Regions from separate parts of the Gluconacetobacter brunescens genome, predicted to be linked through region 2. Evidence: predicted binding sites of a transcription regulator. Region 2 holds the regulator's gene; the other holds the start of a gene.
The links. The regulator HrcA, encoded in region 2, represses chaperone genes, less so after heat shock. The targets are predictions, from matches to a motif close to GTTNGCACTCNCNNNNNGNGAGTGCNAAC.
Positions count from the first base shown of each region.

Region 1 (7,474 bases), 1.5 Mb from region 2:
GAAATACGGGGAGATATAGCCGCGATCGAACTGCATGCCCTCGACGACGTCCAGCTCGGTGTGCAGGCCCTTGGCCTCTTCCACCGTGATGACGCCCTCGCTGCCGACCTTCTGCATGGCCTGCGAGATCATCTCGCCGATCTCGGTCTCGCCGTTGGCAGAGATCGTGCCGACCTGCGCCGTTTCGGCCGGGGTCGTGATCTTCTTGGTGTTCTTCTTCAGCTCTTCGACGACCGCCTTCACGGCCTTGTCGACGCCGCGCTTCAGGTCCATCGGGTTCATGCCGGCGGCCACGGCCTTGGCACCCTCGCGGATGATGGCCTGGGCCAGCACGGTCGCCGTCGTCGTGCCGTCACCGGCCACGTCGTTGGTCTTCGAGGCCACTTCGCGCACCATCTGGGCGCCCATGTTCTCGAACTTGTCGGCCAGCTCGATTTCCTTGGCGACCGACACACCGTCCTTCGTGATGCGGGGTGCGCCGAAGCTCTTGTCGAGCACGACGTTCCGGCCCTTCGGGCCCAGAGTCACCTTCACCGCGTCGGCCAGAATGTCCACGCCCCGCAGCATGCGCTGGCGTGCGTCACCGCCGAACTTTACGTCCTTGGCTGCCATTTTAGAATTCTCCTGTAGGAAACCCGTTAATCAGAAAGGAAAGAGGAAGGACCTCAGGCGATCACGCCCATGATGTCGCTTTCCTTCATGATCAGCAGCTCCTCGCCATTGATCTTGACCTCGGTGCCCGACCATTTGCCGAACAGCACCTTGTCGCCCGCCTTCACGTCGAGGGCGACGATCTGTCCCTGCTCGTTCCGAGCGCCGGGGCCGACCGAGATCACCTCGCCCTCCATCGGCTTTTCCTTGGCGGTGTCGGGGATGATGATGCCGCCAGCCGTCTTCTCTTCGCCGGTCAGGCGACGGACGACCACACGGTCATGCAGGGGCCGAAAATTCGTCATTATGGATCGCTCCACGTCTAAAAAAGGTAACGCCCTTGAATAAGCAACGCCACCGGGTTGGCACGCGCGCCAGAGCCGCGTCGCTTTAGCACTCCCCTAGCGAGAGTGCCAACAAACAGGTAGGTGCCCACCCCGCCCATGTCAACGCTTTGGCAGCACTTTCTTTCGACGACTGCCAAGTTTCTGGGAATAAAAGAATTTTTCTTGAAATTCCCATACCCGCTCCCGCAGGCTGGCGCTGTAGCCCAACTGTCGATCCAGCGAGGTGTCCATGTCCCTCCGGCTCCAGCTCAACGACTACCGCCTGACGACCGCCGAAATCCTCTATCGCCTTCCCGACCACCCGACCCTGCTCCAGACCTATATCTGGCAGGAGCTCGACCTGGCGCCGTCCTATCCGCAACTCCGCCGGTTCCTCGATTTCTGGACCCGCTCGCTGGAGGGGCAACTGCACTCGGTCAGGGTGGCGCAGCAGGGCCCGATCGCCCTGCCGGCCCTGCGCCACGCCACGACGTGCCTCACGCTCCATTGACCGCAAGGGCCCTGACAGGCTCGCAAGCGCACATCACGCCTGCCCGTCCTGCTCGGGCCCGGAGGCAAGCTGGGCACCGTCCAGCGCCCGCCGGGCCCGTTCGGCCTCCAGCCGCTCGCGGTCGCGTTCGGCCAGCGTCCTGCCGTGCAGCGCACGATTCGTCGCCGCAATGGCGGCCTGGTCCGCGCGGATCTTGCGCTTGCGCGCCTGTCGCAGGTTGACGATTTCAGCCATGGCGCCACTCTACCGGCCGATATCGGGACAGAAAAGGACCTGCCTCATGGGCCAGACCATCACCCTGACCGCCACAGACGGCCATACGCTCTCCGCCTACACCGCCGGCCCGGCCGACGCCCCCCGCGCGCTGGTGGTGGTGCAGGAGATTTTCGGCGTCAATCATCATATCCGCGCCGTCGCCGACTCCTTCGCCGCCGACGGTTACCGCGTCATCGCCCCCGCCCTGTTCGACCGCGCGGAACGCGGCGTGGAACTGGCCTACGACCAGGACGGCGTGCAGAAGGGCCTGAAACTGCGCGCCGCGATCCCGCCCGAAGACACGCTGCTCGACATCGCCGCCGCCGCGCGGGCCCTGGCGCTGGAGCCGGCCCATATCGGCATCATCGGCTATTGCTGGGGCGGCACCATCGCCTGGCAGGCCGCCTGCCGCACCAACGCCTTCGGCGCGGCGGTCGGCTGGTACGGCGGCGGCATCGCCGCCGAGCGCACCCTGGTGCCGCACTGCCCGGTGGAACTGCATTTCGGCGAGACCGACGGTTCGATCCCGCTCTCCGACATCGCCGCCATCCGCGCCGCCCACCCCGACCTGCCGATCTACACCTACCCGGACGCCGGCCACGGCTTCGGCTGCTCGGAACGCGCCAGCTTCAACGCGGCGGCGGCGGACCTCGCCCGCGCCCGCAGCCTGGCCTTCTTCAACCAGCTACTGTGAGACCACAATCACAGGGGCGCCGGAGCAAGTGTCCCGGCGCCCCCTCGACCAGGATCACCCGCGCGAGAGCACGCGCCCGGCAATGGTCTCCAGCCTGGCCAGCAGGGCCGGGTCGCGCTTGTCCGGCGCGGTGATCAGCGCATGCTCCAGCGCCCGGTCGCACCCGGCCGGGCACAGCCCGCGCGGACGGCCCAGGGTCGGGATCACCGACCTGACCAGCGCCCGGGCGCGGTCGGCGTTCGACAGCATGACCTTCACCACGGCATCGACCGTCACGCTGTCATGGTCCGGGTGCCAGCAATCGTAATCGGTCACCATGGCCACGGTCGCGTAACAGATCTCGGCCTCGCGGGCCAGCTTGGCCTCCGGCATGTTGGTCATGCCCACCACCGAGCAGCCCCAGGAACGGTAAAGATTGCTCTCCGCCTTGGTCGAGAATTGCGGCCCTTCCATCACCAGGTAGGTGCCGCCGCGCGTCACATCCAGCTTCAGGTCCCGCGCCGCCGCTTCCAGCACGTCGCCGATGCGCGGGCACAGCGGGTCGGCCACCGACACATGGGCCACGCAGCCGGTGTCGAAGAAGCTCTTCTCGCGCGCGAAAGACCGGTCGATGAATTGGTCGATGATGACGAAATGCCCCGGCGGCAGTTCCTCCTTCAGCGACCCCACGGCCGACAGCGACACGATGTCGGTCACGCCCGACATCTTCAGCGCCGCGATATTGGCGCGATAGTTCAGGCGCGACGGCGGGATCGGGTGCCCCCGCCCGTGGCGCGGCAGGAACACGCAGCGCACGCCATCCAGCCGGCCGAACAGCAACTGGTCGGACGGCAGGCCCCACGGGGTTTCGACCGTGCGCCACTCCTTGTCTTCCAGCCCGTCGATATCATACAGGCCCGACCCGCCGATCAGGCCGATCACGGGTTCGATGGCGTCCTGCGCAGACGAAAGGGGGGCGGTTTCAGTGGACATCGGACCAGACTCTCCGTTTCAGAAGGAACGCCAGAACGGCAAGAAAAAGCAGATACAGCACCACCTGCGCGCCCAGCCGATGGCGCGCCTCCAGATGAGGCTGCGCCACCCATGCCAGGAAGGTGGTGACATCCCGCGCCTCCTGCGCCGTGGTGGCGGGCGTGCCGTCGGTATAGACAACCTGCCCGTCGCGCAACGGCGGCGGCATCGCGATCTCGCGGTCGCTGGCATAAGGGTTGTAGACGGCGCCGGCATGGCTGGGGCGATACCCCGCCGGCGGCGGCCGATACCCGGTCAGCACCGCATAGATCCGGTCCGGCCCGCCGGGATAGACCAGCGCCAGCCGCGACTGGTCGGGCGGCGCCACGCCGTTATTCGCTGCCGCCGCGGCTTCGGGATTGACGAACGGATCGCGGAAATGATCGGCCGGCGTCGCCGCGCGCGTCACCGGGTCGCCCTGCGCGTCCACCCCGCCCGGCACCTGCTGCGTGGCCGCGATCCGGCCGACCTGCTCCATGGTCAGCCCCATTCGCGTCAGGTCGCCATAGGTCATGGCCTTCATGCCATGGCAGGCCGAACAGACCTGGGCATAGACGGCATAGCCACGCTGGACGGCCGACAGATCGAAGCGCCCCATGGGCCCCTCGAAGCTCCAGGCCTGATGCGGCGCCCGGTCATGCGGCCCCGCCTGCGCAATGGCCGGCGAGAGATCGGCCAGCGGCGCGGCAAAAGCCAGCACCGATACCAACCGCAGAATCACCCCGCCCCTCATGCCCCACGCCCCCCGGCGATGCTGTCCGGCAGAACGACCTCCCGCTCCCATCGCGCCGACAGCGGCAGCAGGACCAGAAAATGCGCGAAATAATAAACGACCGCGACCCGCCCCGCGATCATCCACCCCCCCTGCGCATGATGCCGTCCGACAAAGCCCAGCAGGACGAAGCAGACGACCAGCAGCCCCATGCAGACCCGATAAAGCGGCCGGAACCGCGCCGAGCGGATTGGCGAACGGTCAAGCCACGGCACCAGAAACAGCACCAGGATCGCCCCCACCGAGGCCAGCAGCCCGCCGAATTTCGACGGCACCGACTGCAGGATCCCGTAGAACGGCAGGAAATACCATTCAGGCTCGATATCGGCCGGCGTATGCAGCGGATTGGCCGGCCGGAAATTCTCGGCCTCGAACACCACATTGGGCAGAAAGAACACCACCACCGCGAACAGCAGCGCGAACAGGATCAGCCCCAGCGCGTCCTTGCTCGTATAATAAGGGTGAAAAGGCACCGTATCGCGCGGCCCTTTAGGTTCGACCCCCAGCGGATTGTTCGAGCCTGTCACATGCAGCGCCGCGACATGCACCCCCACCACGCCCAGCACCGCGAAGGCCAGCACCATGTGCAGGATAAAGAAGCGATGCAGCGACACATCCCCCGGCGCATCGCCCCCCTGGAGAAAATGCTCCAGCCACGGCCCCACGGCCGGGATCGCATCGACAGCCTTGCCCGCGACATCGGCGCCCCAATACGACATCTGCCCCCAGGGCAGCACATACCCGGCAAAGGCCGTGAACATCACCATCGCCAGCAGCACCAGCCCGGTCAGCCACAGCATCTCGCGCGGCGCCTTGTACGACCCGTAGTACAGGCCGCGAAACAGATGGATATACAGCGCCGCCAGGAACATGCTGGCGCCCGTGACATGGATCGACCGCAGCAGCCAACCGCTCGGCACCTGGCGCTCGATCGCCTCGATCGACGCGAACGCCCCGGCGGCGGTCGGCGTGTAATTGATCGCGAGGAAAATGCCCGTCGCCAGCATCACCAGCAGCACGACCGTCAGGATCGCGCCGAAATTCCACAGCCCGTTCAGGTTGCGCGGCGTCTGGTAGTCGACATATTCCCGGCGAAAGGCCGAGACGACCGGCAGCCGCGCGTCCAGCCAGGGCAGAACGCCCGTCTTCGCCTGTCGATCCTGCCTGTCGCGGGAACCTGCGTCCGTCATTCGGTCCTCAATCCTCCGCCCCAACGGCGCCCGCCTTCCATAACGGCCCCCCGCCCCTTCTTGCAATTGCCCCCATGATCGGACTCTATGGACCCCGTTTCAAAACCCCCGTTCCGCCGACCCGTCCGACGCAGAAGATGACCCGACCATGACAGAAACCCGCGCGCCCACCCCCCATGACGACCTCAGGCAGGAGGCCCGCGCCTGGTTCGAAACCCTGCGCGACCGCATCTGCAACGCCTTCGAGCAGATCGAGCAGGACGCCGGCGACGTGCAGACCCTCCCCGGCCGCGACGCACCAGGCGCCTTCGTCCGCACCCCGTGGGACCGCGTGAACGAAGACGGCACGCCAGGCGGCGGCGGAGTGATCAGCCTGATGCGCGGCCGGGTGTTCGAGAAGGTGGGCGTCAACGTCTCGACGGTCGAGGGCACGTTCAGCCCCGAATTCCGCGCCACCATCCCCGGCGCCGCCGAGGACCCGCGCTTCTTCGCCACCGGCATCAGCCTGGTGGCCCATATGTGCAATCCCCGCGTTCCCGCCGCCCATTTCAACACGCGGATGATCATCACCACCCAGGGCTGGTTCGGCGGCGGCGGCGACCTGACGCCGATGTTCCCCGACAGCGCCGAGGCGCGGGAAGATGCCGTACAGTTCCACGCCGGCTTCCGCGCCGCGTGCGACGCGCACGACCCAGCCTACTACCCGCGCTTCAAGGAATGGTGCGACCGCTATTTCTTCCTGCCCCACCGCAACGAGCCACGCGGCCTGGGCGGCATCTTCTACGACCGGCTGAACACCGGCGACGTGGCGGCCGATTTCGCCTTCACCCGCGATGTCGGCCTGGCCTTCCTCGAGACCTACCCCGCCATCGTCCGCCACCGCATGAACGAGCGCTGGACCGAGGAGGAACGCCGCGCGCAACTGGTCCGGCGCGGCCGCTACGTGGAATTCAACCTGATCCACGATCGCGGCACCCTGTTCGGCCTGAAGACCGGCGGGAACACCGAGGCGATTCTGATGAGTCTTCCCCCCGAGGTCCACTGGCCGTAAAGTCGCTCCTTCGCCGCCGAGGGCCGCCCCGGCACCTGCCATAGACTCGCCGCATTCCAGCGCAAGACAGGCGCTGGGATGTTCCCTGCCGTGGAGATGCCGCCTTTGCCCACTACCCGACCCGTTCCCTGTTCTGACCAACGGCCCGGTCGGGCCTAGATGCGCATGCGCCGCCGCCAGCTTCTTGCCATGGCGGGTTTCTCCGCACTCGCCGGTATTCCCGCCGCCCACGCGGGCGCCCTGACGCACATCGCCGCCATCGCCCCGGCCGGCGGCACCGTCGTCGATCCCGCCCTGCTGGTCGCCGGCAGCGCCGAAAGCGCCGCGGGCCACTGGAGCACCGTCCTCGCCCCGGCCCTGGCACAGGGGCTGGGCTCCCCCTCTCCGCTGACCACGCACCTCACCAGCGGGCTGGACGGCGTGACCGGCGCCAACCAGTTCGATACCCAGACGGTGCCGGACGGCGCCACGGCCCTGCTGGTTCCCGGCGCGGCGCTGGTGGCCTCGCTGACCGGCGATCCGCGCGCCCATTACGATTTCGGCCGCTGGGTCCCGCTGATGTTCAGCCTGGTCTCGCCCATCGTGGTCGGCCGGGCCGACCTGCACCGCACCCTGCGCGACCTGGTGCGCGACCGTCCGATCCGGGTGGCGGTCTCCAGCGATCACGGCATCGAACTGGCCACCGTCATGGCCATGGCCATCTTCGGCTTCCGCCCGATCCCGGTCACGGGCATCGCCACGCCGCAGGAAGCCCTGGCCGCGTTACGTGATGGCAAGGTCGACGTGGCGCAGATCTCCGACCCCATGCCCCCCCAGGCGCTCGACACCCTGCTGGCCCCGCTGGAACAGGCCGGCGCCACGCCGCTCTTCACCCTGACCGACACCGTCCGCGCAACCGTGCATGGCCAGCCGGTACAGAGTTTCGCGGAACGCTTCACCCAGGAACGCGGCCGCGCCCCCGCCGGCCTCCTGTACGAAGCCTGGAAGATCGTCGCCGCCGCCGCATCGCTCGA
Region 1 is NZ_JBLHEN010000001.1:836,389-843,862, forward strand. Features, by position in the region: gene groL (chaperonin GroEL) at 1-612, opposite strand, end outside; gene ACMAUO_RS03645 (co-chaperone GroES) at 666-956, opposite strand; gene ACMAUO_RS03650 (hypothetical protein) at 1,098-1,229, opposite strand; gene ACMAUO_RS03655 (usg protein) at 1,228-1,488, shown strand; gene ACMAUO_RS03660 (DUF4169 family protein) at 1,522-1,722, opposite strand; gene ACMAUO_RS03665 (dienelactone hydrolase family protein) at 1,769-2,437, shown strand; gene ACMAUO_RS03670 (S-methyl-5'-thioadenosine phosphorylase) at 2,492-3,409, opposite strand; gene ACMAUO_RS03675 (cytochrome c1) at 3,399-4,181, opposite strand; gene ACMAUO_RS03680 (cytochrome b) at 4,178-5,410, opposite strand; gene hemF (oxygen-dependent coproporphyrinogen oxidase) at 5,559-6,461, shown strand; gene ACMAUO_RS03690 (hypothetical protein) at 6,621-7,474, shown strand, end outside.
Region 1: the regulator HrcA is predicted to act here: its motif matches at 1,041-1,069, upstream of ACMAUO_RS03645 (co-chaperone GroES).

Region 2 (7,474 bases):
TAGATTTCGAGGATCTTGTCCTTGGACAGGGTCTGTTCGATACGGATCGCCAGCAGGGCCTCCTTGGCCTTGCGCTCCAGCGACAATGTCTGTTTCGAGCCCAGCAGCATGATGCGCGCCACCTGCTGGGTGATCGTCGAGGCGCCGATCGGCCGGTGCCCCTTGCTCATCGTCAGGTCGGTCAGCCCCGCGCGGAGGATCGCGAACGGATTGACGCCGCCATGGGTATAGAATTTCTGGTCTTCGGTCGCGATGACGGCATTCTTCACCCGCGCCGGAATGGCCGAATAGGGCACGAAGATACGCCGTTCCGCCGCCAGTTCCGCCATCACCCGGTCATCGCCGGAATACAGGCGGCTCATCACCGGCGGCTGGTAGGTGCGCAGCCCGTCCACCGTCGGCAGATCAGCCACCAGTTGCTCGTATTTCGTCCAGACGACCAGCCCACCGGCCAGCGAGACCAACAGCAGCACCGCCGCCCCCCCGCCCAGCAACCTGCGCACCAGCCGGAAACGCGGCCGGCGCGGGCCGCCACCCGGTCCCGTCAGGCCGAAGCCGCGTCGCGGCGGGCGCGGGGCCGCGCCGTCCGTGGCATTGCCTCCGATGCGCGAGGTGACAAGCAGCCGGCCGTCACGGCCTGATCCGTTACGAAAAATCATCCAGGGTCCAGTGGGCGAAGGGCAAGGAAACGAGATCCGTCACGACGGGCACCGACGGAGCGGGACACGGGCAAAGACGCCTCTCCTAGCATTCCCGGGCCCCGGCGTCGCCCCCCGCGCGGCGCGTCAACCACCTGCCTGACGCTGCCATTCCGCGCGCCCCTCCTGCTCCAGGCGCGTGAAAACGGCATCGTCCAGCACCAGTCCGGCGGCGGCCACGTTCTCCTCGACATGCTCGGGGCTGCTGGTGCCGGGGATCGGCAGCATCACCGGGGCGCGGCGCAGCAGCCATGCCAGCGCCACCTGCCCCGGCGTGGCGCCCAGATCGCGCGCCACCCGGTCCAGCACGCCGCCCTCGCGGGCCAGCGACCCCGCCGCCAGCGGCGCCCAGGGAATGAAGCCGATCCCCTGCCCGGCGCAATAATCCAGCACCGCCTCGGAAGCGCGGTTGACCAGGTTATAGCGGTTCTGCACCGTCGCGACCGGGAAGAAGCGCCGGGCCCGCTCGATCATCTCCACCGGCACCTCCGAGAGGCCGACATGGCGGATCAGCCCTTCCTCGCGCATCGCGGCGATCACCTCGAACTGCGTCTCCGGCGTGCAATCCGGCCCCACCCGATGCAACTGCCACAAATCGATGCAGTCCACCCCGAGGCGGCGCATGCTCATCAGCACGCACTGGCGCAGATAGTTCGGATTGCCCACCGGGCGCCAGATGTCGGGCCCATGGCGCGTATGCCCGCCCTTGGTCGCGATATGCAGGCCGGTATAGGGATGCAGGGCGGCGTGGATCAGATCCTCGCTGACATAGGGCCCATAGGCATCGGCGGTGTCGATCAGCGTCACGCCGCAGGCCGCCGCGCGGCGCAACGTGTCCAGCGCCCGGTCGCGGTCAGGCGGGTCGCCCCAGATTCCGCGCCCGGTAATACGCATGGCGCCGAACCCCAGGCGCGCGACGGGCAGATCGCCGCCGATCAGGAATGTGCCGGCCTGGCGAGCATCGGGACGGGGCATGAAAACGCTCCTCAAACATGCGCGCCAGGGCGGAAACGAAGGGCCAGACCCTGGCAGCTAGGGCAAGAAGATGGCGGCACCAAGGCAGCCGGTTTTCCCACCTGCCTGATGAAAAATGGCTCCCAAATCTCGGCCCGGACACGTGGGCTGGTGAGCGAGAGCGGCCCGCAGGGCCGCGCCCGTCGCGTGTTTCCGAGCACCGAAGCGGAGCGGCCTTGATGGCCGTGAGCATCGGAGCGCAGGAAACGCGCGTCGGATCGCCGCCAGCGCGCGTGTCCGGGCCGAGATTTAGCCGAGCATTCTGCCTATGACGCGGGCAGTATAATCCACCACCGGGATGATGCGCCCATAATTGAGGCGCGTGGGGCCGATAACGCCGATCGCACCCACGATCCGGTTGCTGTCGGTCCGCGCCGGGGCCACCACCACCGAGGTGCCGGAAAGCCCGAACAGGCCGCTTTCGGCCCCGATGAAGATCCGCACACCGTCCGATTCCTGGGCCAGTTCCAGCAGGCGCAGCATCGTCTCCTGCGTTTCCAGCCGCTCGAACAGCATCTGGATGGTGGAAAGGCGCTCGATCTCGGTCACGTCGGCCAGCAGGCGCGCCTGCCCGCGCACGAACAGCGTGCCGCCGCGATCGACGTCGCTCCACGTCGCCAGACCGCTGGCCACGATCTCGGCCGTCAGATGGTGCAGTTCGCTGCGATTGGCGCTCATGTCCGCGCTGACATGCGTGCGCAGATCCTCCAGCGACCGGCCGGCCAGTTGGGCGTTGAGATAGTTCCCCGCCTCGACCAGCGCCGAGGGCGGCAGGCCGATCGGGGTCTCGATCACCCGGTTCTCCACCTGCCCGTCCGCGCCCACCAGGATCACCAGCGCCCGCCGGGGGCCGAGGGCGACGAACTCGATATGTTTCACCGCCCCGTCGCCCTTGGGCGCCAGCACCAGCCCGGCAGCGGAAGACAGGCCGGACAGCATCGACGACGCCTCGGCCAGCGTGTCCTGCAACGAGCGGCCGCGCATCTCCAGCGAGTTGGTGATGGTCTCGCGCTCGTCCTCGCTCAGGCTGCCGAATTGCAGCAGCCCGTCCACGAACAGCCGCACCCCCTTTTCCGTCGGCAGCCGGCCGGCCGAGGCATGGGGCGAAAACAGCAGCCCGGCCTCGGTCAGGTCCGCCATCACGTTGCGGATAGTGGCGGGCGAGAGCGGCAGCGGCAGGCGCCGCGACAGCGTGCGCGACCCGACCGGCTCGCCGGTTTCGACATATTGTTCGACGATCTCGCGCAGGATCGCCGCCGAACGGGCATCCAGCCCCGGTGGCAGGGCCGGACGGGAAGACAGGGTGCCGGGATTCATCCTGCTTGAAGCCTCCACGTTCGAGGCCGGCCGACGCCGGCGGAATTGGTCACTATAAATCTGGAAGCTCCGGACGGCCATGACAAGCATCGGGCTGGCTATTCTCCCCCGGCTCGGGCTATGCCCGCGCTTTCGGCGGCCCGCCCCGGAATGCCCTGCCTGTCGATGCGGAGTATCGTTTGCCCATGACCACCCGCCCCTCGGGCCGCGCCGCCGACGCGCTGCGCCCCGTCTCCATCGAAACCGGCTTCGCCCGCCACGCCGAGGGATCGGCCCTGATCCGCATGGGCGGCACCGAGGTGCTGTGCGCCGCCAGTGTCGAACCCCGCGTGCCGCCCTTCCTGCGCGGCCAGGGCAAGGGCTGGGTCACGGCCGAATACGGCATGCTGCCCCGCGCCACCCACACGCGCGGCGCGCGCGAGGCCGCGAAGGGCAAGCAGTCGGGCCGCACGCAGGAAATCCAGCGCCTGATCGGCCGCTCGCTGCGCGCGGTGACCGACCTGGGCGCACTGGGCGAAATCTCGATCACCGTCGATTGCGATGTGCTGAACGCCGATGGCGGCACCCGCTGCGCCTCCATCACCGGCGCCTGGGTCGCCCTGCGGCTGGCGCTTGAAAAACTGGTGCGCAACCGCGTGCTGGCCCGCGTGCCGCTCACGGCACAGGTCGCCGCCATCTCCTGCGGCCTGACCGAGGCCGGCGCGGTGCTGGACCTCGATTACGACGAAGACAGCACGGCCGCCGCCGACGCCAATTTCGTCCTCACCGAGGCCGGCGGCATCGTCGAGATCCAGGGCACGGCCGAACAGGCCCCATTCTCGCAGGCCCAGTTCGAGGCCCTGATGCGGCTGGCGCAGGCCGGCACCACGCATCTGTTCGCCGCCCAGCTCGCAGCAATCGACAAAGCCCTCGGCGCGCGGAGCGACGCATCGTGAGCGGCGCGGACGCACACCGCCTGGCCCCTGGCACACGGCTGGTCCTGGCCAGCCACAACAAGGGTAAGCTGGCGGAATTCGATGCCCTGCTGGGCGGCTATGGCATCACCATCGTCTCGGCCGGACAGCTCGGCCTGCCCGAACCCGAGGAAACCGCCGACAGCTTCGCCGGCAACGCGGCGCTCAAGGCCGTGGCGGCGGCAAAGGCCAGCGGCCTGCCGGCGCTGGCCGACGATTCCGGCCTGTGCGTCGCCGCCCTGGGCGGCGCACCGGGGATCTATTCCGCCCGCTGGGCCGGTCCCGACAAGGATTTCCCCGGTGCCATGGCCCGCATCCACGAAGCCATCGGCGATGACACGGACCGCTCGGCCTGGTTCATCTCCGTCCTGTGCCTCGCCTGGCCCGACGGCACCATCCGCACGTTCGAAGGCCGGATCGACGGACAGATCGCCTGGCCGCCCCGTGGCACCCACGGCCATGGCTACGACCCGATCTTCACCCCGGAAGGCGAGATGCGCACCTTCGCCGAGATGCCGGAGGCTGAGAAGAACGCCATCAGCCACCGCGCCCGCGCCTTCGCCGCCTTCAAGGCCGCCTGCCTGCCGGAGGAATAGCCTCCGCAAGGGCGTTGCCCTTGACCCACCAAAGGGCGAAGCCCTTTGGAAACCCAGTCGTTATCGGCGGAAACGCGAACGGGCCCCGAAGGGGCCCGTTCTAACCGTTCCGATAATCTGCCGGCTCAGCGCCCAGTCATGATGCGGTCAACCAGTTGACCGACCGTCGGCACGAATCCGTTGGCGTAGAACGGGTCGGTGGCAAAGCGCCACGCATTCGTGCCGCCGAACATCAGGTTGTTGTCCATCACCCCGTCGTCGCCTTCCGGCCCCGCATGGGCAATGGCCTGAAGCGTCTTCTGGATGCAGAACGAGCGCGGATCGGCCTTGTGCCCGTTGGAATAATCCGGGCCCCGCTGGCTCCAGTTCGAGAAGCGGCATTCCGACAGGCAGCCCATGCACGCCACCTGGTCGGCCAGAATCTCCCGCGCCTTCTCCGGCGTGACGAAGATCAGGGTCGAATCCGGGGTGCGCATGGCCTCGGTAAAGCCCTCGCGCTCCCACAGCCGGACATGCTCGCGGTCGGCCTCGGTCATGAAGACCTGCCGGCCACGCGCCCCGACGCCATAGGCGGCCGTATGTTCGCCCACCGGTTCGGTGGAGAAGGCAACCTGCCGCTCGGACCGCCCCTGCAATTCCCGCAGGAAAGGATTGTTGACCGCGGAAGAATAGAACCCCGTCGGCGAGAAACGGTTCAGGAACACGTCACCCTTCTTCAGGGTCAGCAGCCTGCGCTTCCACGCATCGGGGATCGGGCTCTCCCGCGTCAGCAGCGGCCGGGTGCCGAACTGGAAGGCGATCGGCCCGAGTTCGGGATTGTCGATCCAGTCTTCCCATTCCTCCAGGCACCACACACCGCCGGCCATGATGATCGGCGTCTCATGCAGGCCGAAGCCGCGCATGACCTGGCGCAGCGCCAGCACGCGCGGGAACGGGTCCTCGGGATTGAGCGGATTTTCGCTGTTCGACAGGCCATTATGCCCGCCGGCCCGCCACGGGTCTTCGTACACCACCCCGCCCAGTCCGTCGGGATTCTTGTGGAACGAACGCTTCCACAGGGCACTGAACGCCCGCGCGGACGACACGATGGGATAATAATGGATGCCGAACCGCGCCGCGATTTCCGACAGGCGATAGGGCATGCCGGCACCACAGGTCAGGCCATGGATCAGGCCCGGCGCACCTTCCAGCACACCCAGGATAACATCCTCGGCGCCGCCCATCTCCCACAGGATGTTGGCATGCACGCGTCCGCGCCCACCGGACAGGTCATGCGCGATCCGCGCCTGCGCAATGCCGCCGGCAATGGCATAGGCAATCAGTTCCTGCTGCCGCTCGCGCCGGCTGCGGCCGTGATAGACCTGCGGAACATATCGTCCCTCAGCGTCATATGAATCGGCATTGACGATCGAGACCGTGCCGGCGCCGCCCGCCGCCGCCCAATGTCCGGACGATATGCCGGTCGAAACCGACACGCCCTTTCCACCCTCGATCAGCGGCAGGACATCCACCCCGCCCATGCGGATCGCATTGATCGCCTTCATCACTACCCTATCGTCCTCGCGCGGCCCCAAAGGACCGGCGTCTCGTCCATACGTGCCCCGCGCCTCACGGGCGGGGCCGCGGCGGTGGAGCAGGCTGCCCCACCGCCGACCGGCTTCAGCGTGCCGGCGGCCGAGCGGGCTTGGCGCCGACAGCCTCGCTGATATCGGCGCCCGTCTCCTGATCGACGACGCGCATCGACAGCTTGACCTTGCCGCGATCGTCGAAGCCCAGGACCTTCACCTTGACCACATCGCCCTGGTTGACGACATCCGTGGTCTTGGCCACCCGGCCCTGCGACAGTTCCGAGATATGGACCAAGCCGTCGCGCGCGCCCAGGAAGTTCACGAACGCACCGAAATCGGCGGTCTTGACCACCTTGCCGGTATAGATCGCGCCAATCTCGGGCTCGGCCACGATGCCGCGAATCCGCTCGATCGCCTTGGCGGCCTGTTCCTCGGCCGACGCCGCGATCATGATCGTGCCGTCATCGTTGATATCGATCTTCGCGCCCGAATATTCAACAATCTCACGGATCACTTTACCGCCCTGGCCGATCACATCTCGGATCTTTTCCTTGGGCACGGTGATGGTGGTGATCTTCGGCGCGGTCGAGGACACGTCGCTGCGTCCCTCGGTCAGGGCCTTGGACATCTCGCCCAGGATGTGCAGGCGGCCGTCGCGCGCCTGGCCCAGGGCGATCTTCATGATCTCGGGCGTGATGGACGTGATCTTGATGTCCATCTGCAGCGCGGTCACGCCCTGCTCGGTGCCCGCCACCTTGAAGTCCATGTCGCCCAGGTGATCTTCGTCACCCAGGATGTCGGACAGCACGGCGAAGCCCCGATCTTCCTTGATCAGGCCCATGGCGATGCCCGCCACCGGCCGCTTCAGCGGCACGCCGGCATCCATCAGCGCCAGCGAGGTGCCGCACACGGTCGCCATCGAGGACGAGCCGTTGCTCTCGGTGATCTCGGAGACCACGCGCATGGTGTACGGGAAGGTATCCTTGCCGGGCAGCAGCGGATGCACCGCGCGCCAGGCCAGCTTGCCATGCCCGATCTCGCGGCGGCCGGGCGAGCCCATGCGGCCGCACTCACCCACCGAATAGGGGGGGAAGTTGTAGTGCAGCATGAAGTTGGTGCGGTATTCGCCTTCCAGCGCGTCGATCACCTGCTCATCCTGGGCGGTGCCCAGGGTGGCGACCACCAGGGCCTGGGTCTCGCCACGGGTGAACAGGGCCGAGCCATGGGCGCGCGGCAGGATGCCGACTTCCGACACGATCGGGCGCACCGTCTTCAGGTCGCGGCCGTCGATCCGCAGGCCGGTATCGAGCACCGAGCTGCGCACCACG
Region 2 is NZ_JBLHEN010000001.1:2,352,326-2,359,799, forward strand. Features, by position in the region: gene ACMAUO_RS10455 (penicillin-binding protein 1A) at 1-659, opposite strand, end outside; gene ACMAUO_RS10460 (aldo/keto reductase) at 786-1,673, opposite strand; gene hrcA (heat-inducible transcriptional repressor HrcA) at 1,962-3,029, opposite strand; gene rph (ribonuclease PH) at 3,215-3,964, shown strand; gene rdgB (RdgB/HAM1 family non-canonical purine NTP pyrophosphatase) at 3,961-4,578, shown strand; gene ACMAUO_RS10480 (NAD(P)H-dependent flavin oxidoreductase) at 4,704-6,122, opposite strand; gene pnp (polyribonucleotide nucleotidyltransferase) at 6,238-7,474, opposite strand, start outside.